Regions from separate parts of the Streptomyces sp. NPDC087440 genome, predicted to be linked through region 2. Evidence: predicted binding sites of a transcription regulator. Region 2 holds the regulator's gene; the other holds the start of a gene.
What was found. Region 2 encodes HspR, which represses chaperone genes until heat shock. Its sites were predicted from a motif close to TTGAGNNNNNNNNNCTCAA; they were not measured.

Region 1: the regulator HspR is predicted to act here: its motif matches at 1,575-1,593, upstream of lon (endopeptidase La).

What each region holds. Positions count from the first base shown of each region.
Region 1 covers NZ_JBIUXN010000004.1:105,945-110,353, reverse strand. The annotation lists gene ACIO3O_RS11560 (serine hydrolase domain-containing protein) at 1-26, shown strand, start outside; gene ACIO3O_RS11555 (hypothetical protein) at 34-645, opposite strand; gene ACIO3O_RS11550 (GNAT family N-acetyltransferase) at 799-1,449, opposite strand; gene lon (endopeptidase La) at 1,616-4,018, shown strand; gene ACIO3O_RS11540 (TIGR03619 family F420-dependent LLM class oxidoreductase) at 4,107-4,409, shown strand, end outside.
Region 2 covers NZ_JBIUXN010000002.1:541,795-546,203, forward strand. The annotation lists gene ACIO3O_RS07285 (helix-turn-helix transcriptional regulator) at 1-641, shown strand, start outside; gene ACIO3O_RS07290 (helix-turn-helix transcriptional regulator) at 680-1,333, shown strand; gene ACIO3O_RS07295 (hypothetical protein) at 1,390-1,974, shown strand; gene ACIO3O_RS07300 (heat shock protein transcriptional repressor HspR) at 2,038-2,484, opposite strand; gene dnaJ (molecular chaperone DnaJ) at 2,494-3,666, opposite strand; gene grpE (nucleotide exchange factor GrpE) at 3,712-4,362, opposite strand; gene dnaK (molecular chaperone DnaK) at 4,362-4,409, opposite strand, start outside.

The DNA of each region.
Region 1 (4,409 bases), on a different contig from region 2:
CGGAGCTCGTGCGCCACCACGTCTGAGGCGGCGTTACGTGAGGCCGGGCAGGGCCGCGATCACGCGGTCCAGCTTCGGCAGCTTCTTCATGCCGTCCGTCGCGACCTCGTGGCCCTGGTAGATCACGGCGGTGGTGATGCCGTCCATGATCGGCGGGTCGGCCATCGAGACGCGCGGCAGCTTCGCGAAGTCGGAGTCGGCCAGGGCGTCCTTGAGTTCGGCCAGGTCCTTGGCGCCCATCCGGCCGGTCTTCGGCGGCTTCTTGCGGTCGAGGGTGGTGTAACTGCCGTCGTTGCTCACCAGCACGCTGCGGTGCCGCCCGTCGATGCCGCCGCTGACGGTGGCGGTCACGAGGCGCTCGCCCTGCGGGGGCAGGGACGCGGAGGGCTGGGGGTCGGTGGCGGGCGGAGGCGCGGGCGCGGGTGAGGTGGGGTCGCCGTTCGCGGGCGGAATGGTGGGAGGGGTGGCGGTGACGGGTGCCTGCGTGGAGGGCGGTGCCGTCACGGGTGTGCTCGGGCTCCCGGTGGGGGGCTCCTTGCCGTCGTCGCAGCCCCCCAGCAGCAGGGTGGTGCAGAGGGCGGCGGCGGAGATCGCCGCTGTCGAGACCGTCGCCGCCGTCGACCGCGCGGATCGAGTGGATCGCATGATGCTCCCGTCGTGTGCCGTGCCGTCTGATGCCGCTGGCTGAGGCTCTGACGTACGGACCACGCCTGCGCGTTCCCTTTCTGCGGGCCCCAGGTCGTCCCTGGGTGCGGAACACTCCCGTCCGGTGACCCCCAGGTAGCCCTCAGGCGGCCCTCAGGCGCGGAACACCCCCGTCAGCGGCGAGTGCCGGTGCCAGCCCAGCGTCGCGTACAGGGCCCGGCCGTCGTCCGTCGCGCCCAGCACGCAGTCCCGGGCCCCCTGCTCGGCCGCGTACGCCTGGAGGGTGCGCATCATCAGCGTGCCCAGGCCCCGGCGCTGGTGGAGGGGGTTCGTCTCCACCTGGTCCACCACCGCCGTGCGCCCCGTGACGGCCACCTGCCCGCGCACCCCGAGCGCACCGTCGGCCGCCAGCACCACGACCCGGGTCAGCCCGGCCCGGGTCCAGCTCCGCCGGGTGTAGCCGGCCGGCACCTCGGGGGCGGTCAGGTCCGGGGTGAGCGCGAGGGACATCAGGTGGCCCGGGGTGTCGTACTCCCAGCCCTCCGCCAGCCACGGCGCGATGTCCTGGGGCGGCTGGACGAACTTGATCCAGGTGCCCGGCGCGCTGTCCGCCCGCAGCACCTTGCGGACGGTCGCCTCGTCGGAGGCGTACGTGTCGAACAGGACGTGCCGGGTGACGGCCTTCGGCAGGCCGATGTCGATCGTGACGCCCCACGGCTGCGGCACCGGATCGGCGGTGCCGCGCGAGAGCGCCCAGCCCCCGGCCCAGGCGCGGACGGCGTCGTCGGTGGTGGCGAAGGCCATGGGATTCCCCCGGTGTAATAGTCACTGGTTGAGTTGGTCTATTACATCGCGTCGAAGGGGCGGGCGTCGACGGCTGATCGCTCAGAGCGAACACGGGTTGGGGAACACTGGAGCGCTCATATGCATTGAGTCCACATAGCTCAACTTCACTGCCCAAGGGGAGATCATGGCATCGACGTCCACACCGCTCACCCTGCCCGTGCTGCCGCTCGACGACGAGGTCGTGCTGCCCGGGATGGTGGTGCCCCTGGACCTGTCCGACACCGAGGTGCGCGCGGCGGTCGAGGCGGCACAGGCTGCCGTTCGTACCAACGGCAGCAAACCGCAGGTGCTTCTTGTTCCGCGCATCGACGGGACGTACGCCGGGACCGGCGTCCTCGGCACCGTCGAGCAGGTCGGCCGGCTGTCCGACGGCGACCCCGGCGCCCTCATCCGGGCCCGCAGCCGCGTCAAGATCGGCGCGGGCACGACCGGGCCGGGCGCGGCCCTGTGGGTGGAGGGGGCCCGGATCGAGGAGCCCGACCCCGACCCGCTGCCCGGCTCCGTCGCCGAGCTGGTCAAGGAGTACAAGGCCCTCGCGACGACCTGGCTGAAGAAGCGCGGCGCCTGGCAGGTCGTGGACCGCGTGCAGCAGATCGAGGGCGTCTCCGCGCTCGCCGACAACTCCGGGTACTCGCCCTTCCTGACCACCGCCCAGAAGGTCGAGCTGCTGGAGACCGCCGACCCGGTCGCCCGCCTGCGCCTGGCCCTGGCCGCCCTCAGCGAGCACCTCGCCGAGCAGGACGTCGCCGAGACCATCGCCAAGGACGTCCAGGAGGGCGTCGACAAGCAGCAGCGCGAGTTCCTGCTCCGCAAGCAGCTCGACGCCGTACGCAAGGAACTCCGCGAGCTGAACGGCGAGGCCGAGGGCGAGGAGTCCGACGACTACCGGGCCCGCATCGAGGCCGCCGACCTGCCGGAGAAGGTGCGCGAGGCCGCCCTCAAGGAGGTCGAGAAGCTGGAGCGCTCCAGCGACCAGTCCCCGGAGGGCTCCTGGATCCGCACCTGGCTGGACACGGTTCTGGAGCTGCCCTGGAACGAGCACACCGAGGACCAGTACGACATCCGCGGCGCCCGCGAGATCCTGGACGCCGAGCACGCGGGCCTGGACGACGTGAAGGAGCGCATCACCGAGTACCTGGCCGTGCGCAAGCGGCGTGCCGACCGCGGTCTTGGTGTGGTCGGGGGCCGTCGCGGGGGTGCCGTGCTCGCCCTGGTGGGCCCGCCCGGTGTCGGAAAGACCTCGCTCGGCGAGAGCGTGGCGCACGCCATGGGCCGCAAGTTCGTACGGGTCGCGCTCGGCGGCGTACGCGACGAGGCCGAGATCCGAGGGCACCGGCGCACCTACGTCGGGGCGCTGCCCGGGCGCATCGTGCGGGCCATCAAGGAGGCCGGGTCGATGAACCCCGTCGTCCTCCTCGACGAGATCGACAAGGTGGGGTCCGACTTCCGGGGCGACCCGGCGGCCGCCCTCCTCGAAGTCCTCGACCCCGCCCAGAACCACACCTTCCGCGACCACTACCTGGAGGTCGAACTCGACCTCTCCGACGTCGTCTTCCTCGCCACCGCCAACGTGCTGGAAGCCATCCCCGAGGCCCTCCTCGACCGGATGGAACTGGTCCGCCTCGACGGCTACACCGAGGACGAGAAGGTCGTCATCGCCCGCGACCACCTCCTGCCGCGCCAGCTCGACCGCGCGGGCCTGGAGCCGGGCGAGGTCACCCTCGACGAGTCGGCGCTGCGCAAGCTGGCGGGCGAGTACACGCGGGAAGCGGGTGTACGGAACCTGGAGCGCGCGGTGTCCCGGCTGCTGCGCAAGGTGGCCGCCCAGCACGAACTGGGCGACCGCGAGCTGCCGTTCGCGATCACCGACGGGGACCTCCGGGACCTGATCGGCCGACCGCACCACGTGCCGGAGTCCGCCCAGGACCCCGCCGAGCGGCGCACCGCCGTCCCCGGCGTGGCCACCGGGCTCGCCGTCACCGGCGCGGGCGGCGACGTCCTCTTCGTCGAGGCCTCCCTCGCCGACGCCGAGACGGGCGGCTCCGGACTGACCCTCACCGGTCAGCTCGGCGACGTGATGAAGGAGTCCGCACAGATCGCCCTCTCCTTCCTCCGCTCGCACGGCGCGGAACTGGAACTCCCCGTCGCCGACCTCAAAGACCGGGGCGTGCACATCCACTTCCCGGCGGGCGCGGTGCCCAAGGACGGGCCGAGCGCGGGCATCACCATGACCACCGCCCTCGCCTCCCTGCTCTCCGGCCGCCTGGTCCGCACCGACGTGGCCATGACCGGCGAGGTGTCCCTGACCGGACGCGTCCTGCCCATCGGCGGCCTGAAGCAGAAGCTCCTCGCCGCACACCGGGCGGGCGCCACCACGGTCGTCATCCCGAAGCGGAACGAGCCCGACCTGGACGACGTACCCGCCGAAATCCTTCAGAAGCTGGAGGTCCACCCGGTGACGGACGTCCGCCAGGTGCTGGAGATCGCCCTGGCTCCGGCGCAGGTGGCGGCACCGGTCGCCGCGTAACGACACCTCATGTGCGAGGGGCCGTACGGGAGTTGATCCCGTACGGCCCCTCCTGTCGCTCCCGTACCCGGTGATACAGATGGATGCCATGGACATCGGAATAACGCTGCCGCAGTACGGAACCCACGCCCGCGCCGACCTCATCGCCTCCTTCGCCCGCGACGCGGAGGAGATCGGCTTCGACTCCCTCTGGGTCGGCGACCGCGCCCTGACCCCGGTCGCCCCGAGTGACATCTATCCCGGGTACACGGCCGAGAGCCCGTACCCCGAGGGCTTCAAGAACTTCGTGGACCCGTTCGTCGCCCTCTCGGTCGCGGCGTCCGCCACCACCCGCGTCCGCCTGGGCACCAGCACCCTGAACGCCCCCTGGTACCCGCCGCTCCTCCTCGCC
Region 2 (4,409 bases):
TCCCGGCGATCACCGTCCTGGAAGGACTTGAGCGCATCAACGCCGCCCTCGACGTGGCTTCGGCGGAATGCCTCACTGAGGTCCGCACGCTCCAACCGGGCGGGGCCCGCTCCGAGAGCCACCTCACCCAGGCACTGGAACGGACCAAGCTCTTCGGCCAGCGCGGCGTCCGGATGCGCAGCCTCTACCAGCACACCGTCCGCCACAGCTACGGCCTGCACGCCTACCTCGACCGGCTGCCCGACGTACAGCTGGAAGTGCGCACCCTCGACGAACTCATCCCCCGCCTGATGATCTTCGACCGGACGGTCGCGTACGTCCCCGTCCTACCGGGCACCCGCACCGCCCTGGAACTGCGGGACCCCCTCCTCATCGCCTTCCTGACCAGCACCTTCGACCGCTTCTGGCACCTGGCCGTCCCTCTGGACGAGCCCCTCCCCGCCGAAGCCGCCGACATCCGCCGCTCCATCGCCCGCCTCCTCGTCGAGGGCAACACCGACGAAGCCGTCGCCCACCGCCTCGGCCTCAACATCCGCACCTGCCGCGCCCACATCGCCAAACTCGCCACCTCCCTCGGCGGCACCACCAACCGCACCCAACTCGGCTACCTCATCGCCAGATCCGGCATGCTCGACGGTTGAACCCACCGTCCAGAGCACCGTCAGAGAACGGACAGGCCTTGAATCCGGAGCAGCGCCCCGCGCTCACCGTCCTGACCGGCAAGGACCAGATCGACGCAGCACTCGACCACGCGGCCGCCCAAGCCCACACGGAAGTCCTGACCATCCAGCCGGGCGGCGCCCGCAAGGCGAAGACCCTGGCCGACGCCCTGGTGCGCGCCGAGCCGACCATCGAGCGCAACGCCCGCATCCGCACGCTCTACCAGCACAGCATCCGCTACAGCTACGGCGTCTACGCCTACGCCGAACGCCTCCCGGCGCACTGCGAGATCCGCACCGTCGAACAACGCGTCGACCGCATGATGATCTTCGACGACACAGCCGCCTTCATCCCCGCCTCCCCCGGCCCCGAGATGGCCCTGCACATCCACCACCCCGCGCTCATCCGCTACTTCACCGAGGTCTTCGAACACCACTGGCAGTACGCCGTCCCCCTCACCGAGCCCCTCCCCCACCACACCACCGACCTCCGCCGCACCATCGCCCGCCTCCTCATCGAGGGCAACACCGACGAAGCCATCGCCCACCGCCTCGGCCTCAACATCCGCACCTGCCGCGCCCACATCGCCAAACTCGCCACCTCCCTCGGCGGCACCACCAACCGCGCCCAACTCGGCTACCTCATCGCCACGTCCGGCATCCTCGACGCCTGACCTGCACAAAGTCCCCGGAGTGCGCAACCCTCCGCCCCTCGGTACGGTCTCCAGAAGTGAGCCAGCAAGCCAGTCCCCTCCCGCCCGAAGGCCACGGCATGACCGACCTCACCAAGAACCACCCGCACCCCCCGGCGTCCCGCCCGCCCCTGGACGACCCCCTCTTCGGTGCCGTCACGGTGATCATCGCCCCCCACGCCCGCATCACCGTCTCGGGCCCGGCGATCCCCCGCACCGACCTCACCCGTACCGGCGGCATCGACGGCGCCGACACCTACAGCGCCATCGGCACCCGCTCCGCCACCCACCTCACCCTGACGGTGGACGACACCCCGGCCTCCATCACCCCGGGCAGGGGCCGCCTCCGCCGCTCCACGTACAAGATCGACGCCACCCACGCCGGCGTCCACTACCGCCTGGTCCCCACCTCGCTGAACACCAGCAGCTTCCTCCGCGACGGCGCGACCCTCGGCGAGTTCACCGCCGACGGCGACGAGACCGTCCTCGTGGAGTGGCGCGAGGACACCACCCCGCAGCCCGTGGACGCCTCCATCGGCTACACCCTCGCCGCGGCCTACGGCACGGGCGGCCAGCCGATGTGGCTGACCCTGGTCGACGTGGTCACCGACCTCATCCCCTGACGGGGGCACGCAGAAGGGGCCCGGGAGCAGTTGCTCCCGGGCCCCTTCGGTACGCGTACGGACTCAGTCCGACGACCGCTTCGGCCGCCACACCACCAGCGCACTCGTCTGCTGCACGTCCTGGTACGGGACCAGGTCGCGGCGGTACGAGGCGTGGACCTGGGCCTCGCGCTGCTGGAGGGCGGCGGCCGCGCCGTCCACCGCCGCCGAGAGTTCGGCGACGCGGGACTGGAGGGCGGCGACCTGGTTCTCCAGCTCGATGATGCGTTTGATCCCGGCCAGGTTGATGCCCTCGTCCTGGGAGAGGGCCTGGACCGTGCGCAGCAGCTCGATGTCGCGGGCGGAGTAGCGGCGGCCGCGCCCGGCCGTGCGGTCGGGGGAGACCAGGCCGAGGCGGTCGTACTGGCGCAGGGTCTGCGGGTGCAGGCCGGAGAGCTGGGCGGCGACCGAGATGACGTACACCGGTGACTCGTCGGTCAGCTCGTAGGGGTTTCGTCGTCGGCCGTCCATCGCTCTCTCCTACGCTCCCTTCGCGTCCTGGAAGAGTGCGGCCCGCGGGTCGGTGCCCGCCGTGGCCTCACGGTAGTTCTCCAGGGCTTCCCTGGCCTTGTCGTTCAGATCGGTCGGTACGGAGACCTCGACGGTGACCAGGAGGTCGCCGCGGGTTCCGTCCTTGCGGACCGCGCCCTTGCCGCGGGCCCGCATGGTGCGCCCGTTGGGCGTCCCGGCGGGCAGCTTGAGGGTGACCGGCGGTCCGCCGAGGGTGGGTACCTTCACCTCGCCGCCGAGGGCCGCCTCCGTGAAGGAGACGGGGACCGTGACGGTGAGGTTGTCGCCCTTGCGGCCGAACACCGGGTGGGAGTCGACGTGGACGACCACGTAGAGGTCACCGGCGGGTCCGCCGCGCTCGCCCGGCGTGCCCTTGCCACGCAGGCGGATGCGCTGGCCGTCGGTGACACCGGCGGGGATGCGCACCTGCATGGTGCGGGAGGACTTGGCCCGGCCCGAGCCCTTGCAGACGTCGCAGGGGGTCTCGGCGATGAGGCCGCGGCCCTTGCAGTCGACGCACGGGTCGGTGAGCGAGAAGCCTCCGCCGCCGCCGCGCGAGACCTGGCCGGTGCCGACGCAGGTCGGGCACACCCGGGGGGTGCCGTTCTTGTCGCCGGTGCCGGAGCACGCCTTGCAGGGGGCCTGGGAGGACATCCGCAGGGGGACCGTGGCGCCGTCGACGGCCTCGGTGAAGCTGAGGGTGACCTCGGACTCGATGTCCTGGCCGCGCCGAGGCTGCGTACGGGTGCCCGCGCCGCCCCGGTTGAAGAGGCCGCCGAACACGTCGCCTATGCCGCCGCCGAAGCCACCGGTCTGGGTGCCGCCCGCCGCGCCCCCGAAGAGGTCGCCGAGGTCGAAGTTGAACGAGCCGCCCGCCGCCCCGGGGCGGGGGCCGAAGCCCCCGCTGCCGAAGAGGGCGCGCGCCTCGTCGTACTCCTTGCGCTTCTTGGCGTCCCCGAGGACATCGTTCGCCTCGGAGATCTCCTTGAAGCGCTCCTCGGCCTCGGCGTTGCCCTTGTTGGCGTCGGGGTGGAACTCCCGGGCCAGCTTCCGGTACGCCTTCTTGATCTCGGCCTCGGTGGCGTCCTTGGGGACGCCGAGAACCTTGTAGTAGTCCTTCTCGACGAAGTCCTTCGTGCTCATTTCCTCGACGTCCCTCCTCTCGGACCCGTGATGCCGAGTGCGGTACTACCCCTTCTCGGGGTCACCGCTCTCCTTGTCATCGGAGTCTTCCGACTTCTCGGCCGCCGCCCCCGGCTGGGGCTCGGCCACCGCGACCCGTGCGGGACGGATCGTACGCTCGCCGATCCGGTAGCCCGGCTGAAGGATCGCCACGCAGGTCGTCTCGGTGACGTCCGGCGCGTACGAGTGCATCAGGGCCTCGTGGATCGTCGGGTCGAAGGGCTCGCCCTCCTTGCCGAACTGCTGGAGGCCCATCTTCGCGGCCACCGTTTCGAGCGATTCGGCGACCGACTTGAAGCCGCCGACCAGCTCGCCGTGCTCGCGGGCCCGGCCGATGTCGTCCAGGGTCGGGAGGAGCTCGGTCACGAGGTTCGCCGCGGCGATCTCCTTGACCGTGATCCGGTCCCGCTCCACGCGGCGACGGTAGTTCTGGTACTCCGCCTGCAGGCGCTGGAGGTCGGCCGTGCGCTCGGAGAGCGCCATCTTGGCCTGGTCCAGCTGGGCGGTCAGTGCGACGTCCTTCGCGGCGTTCGCGGCGTCGGCCGGGGCCGCCGAGCCCTCCTCCGGGGAGGAGGACTCAGCGGCCTTCGGCTCGGCGTCGTCCGCGCCGGAAGAGACGTCGGGCTTCTCCTCGAAGCCCGGAGTCTCCTCCGTCATCAGGCAGCGCCGCCCTTCTTGTCCTTCTCGTCGTCCACGATCTCGGC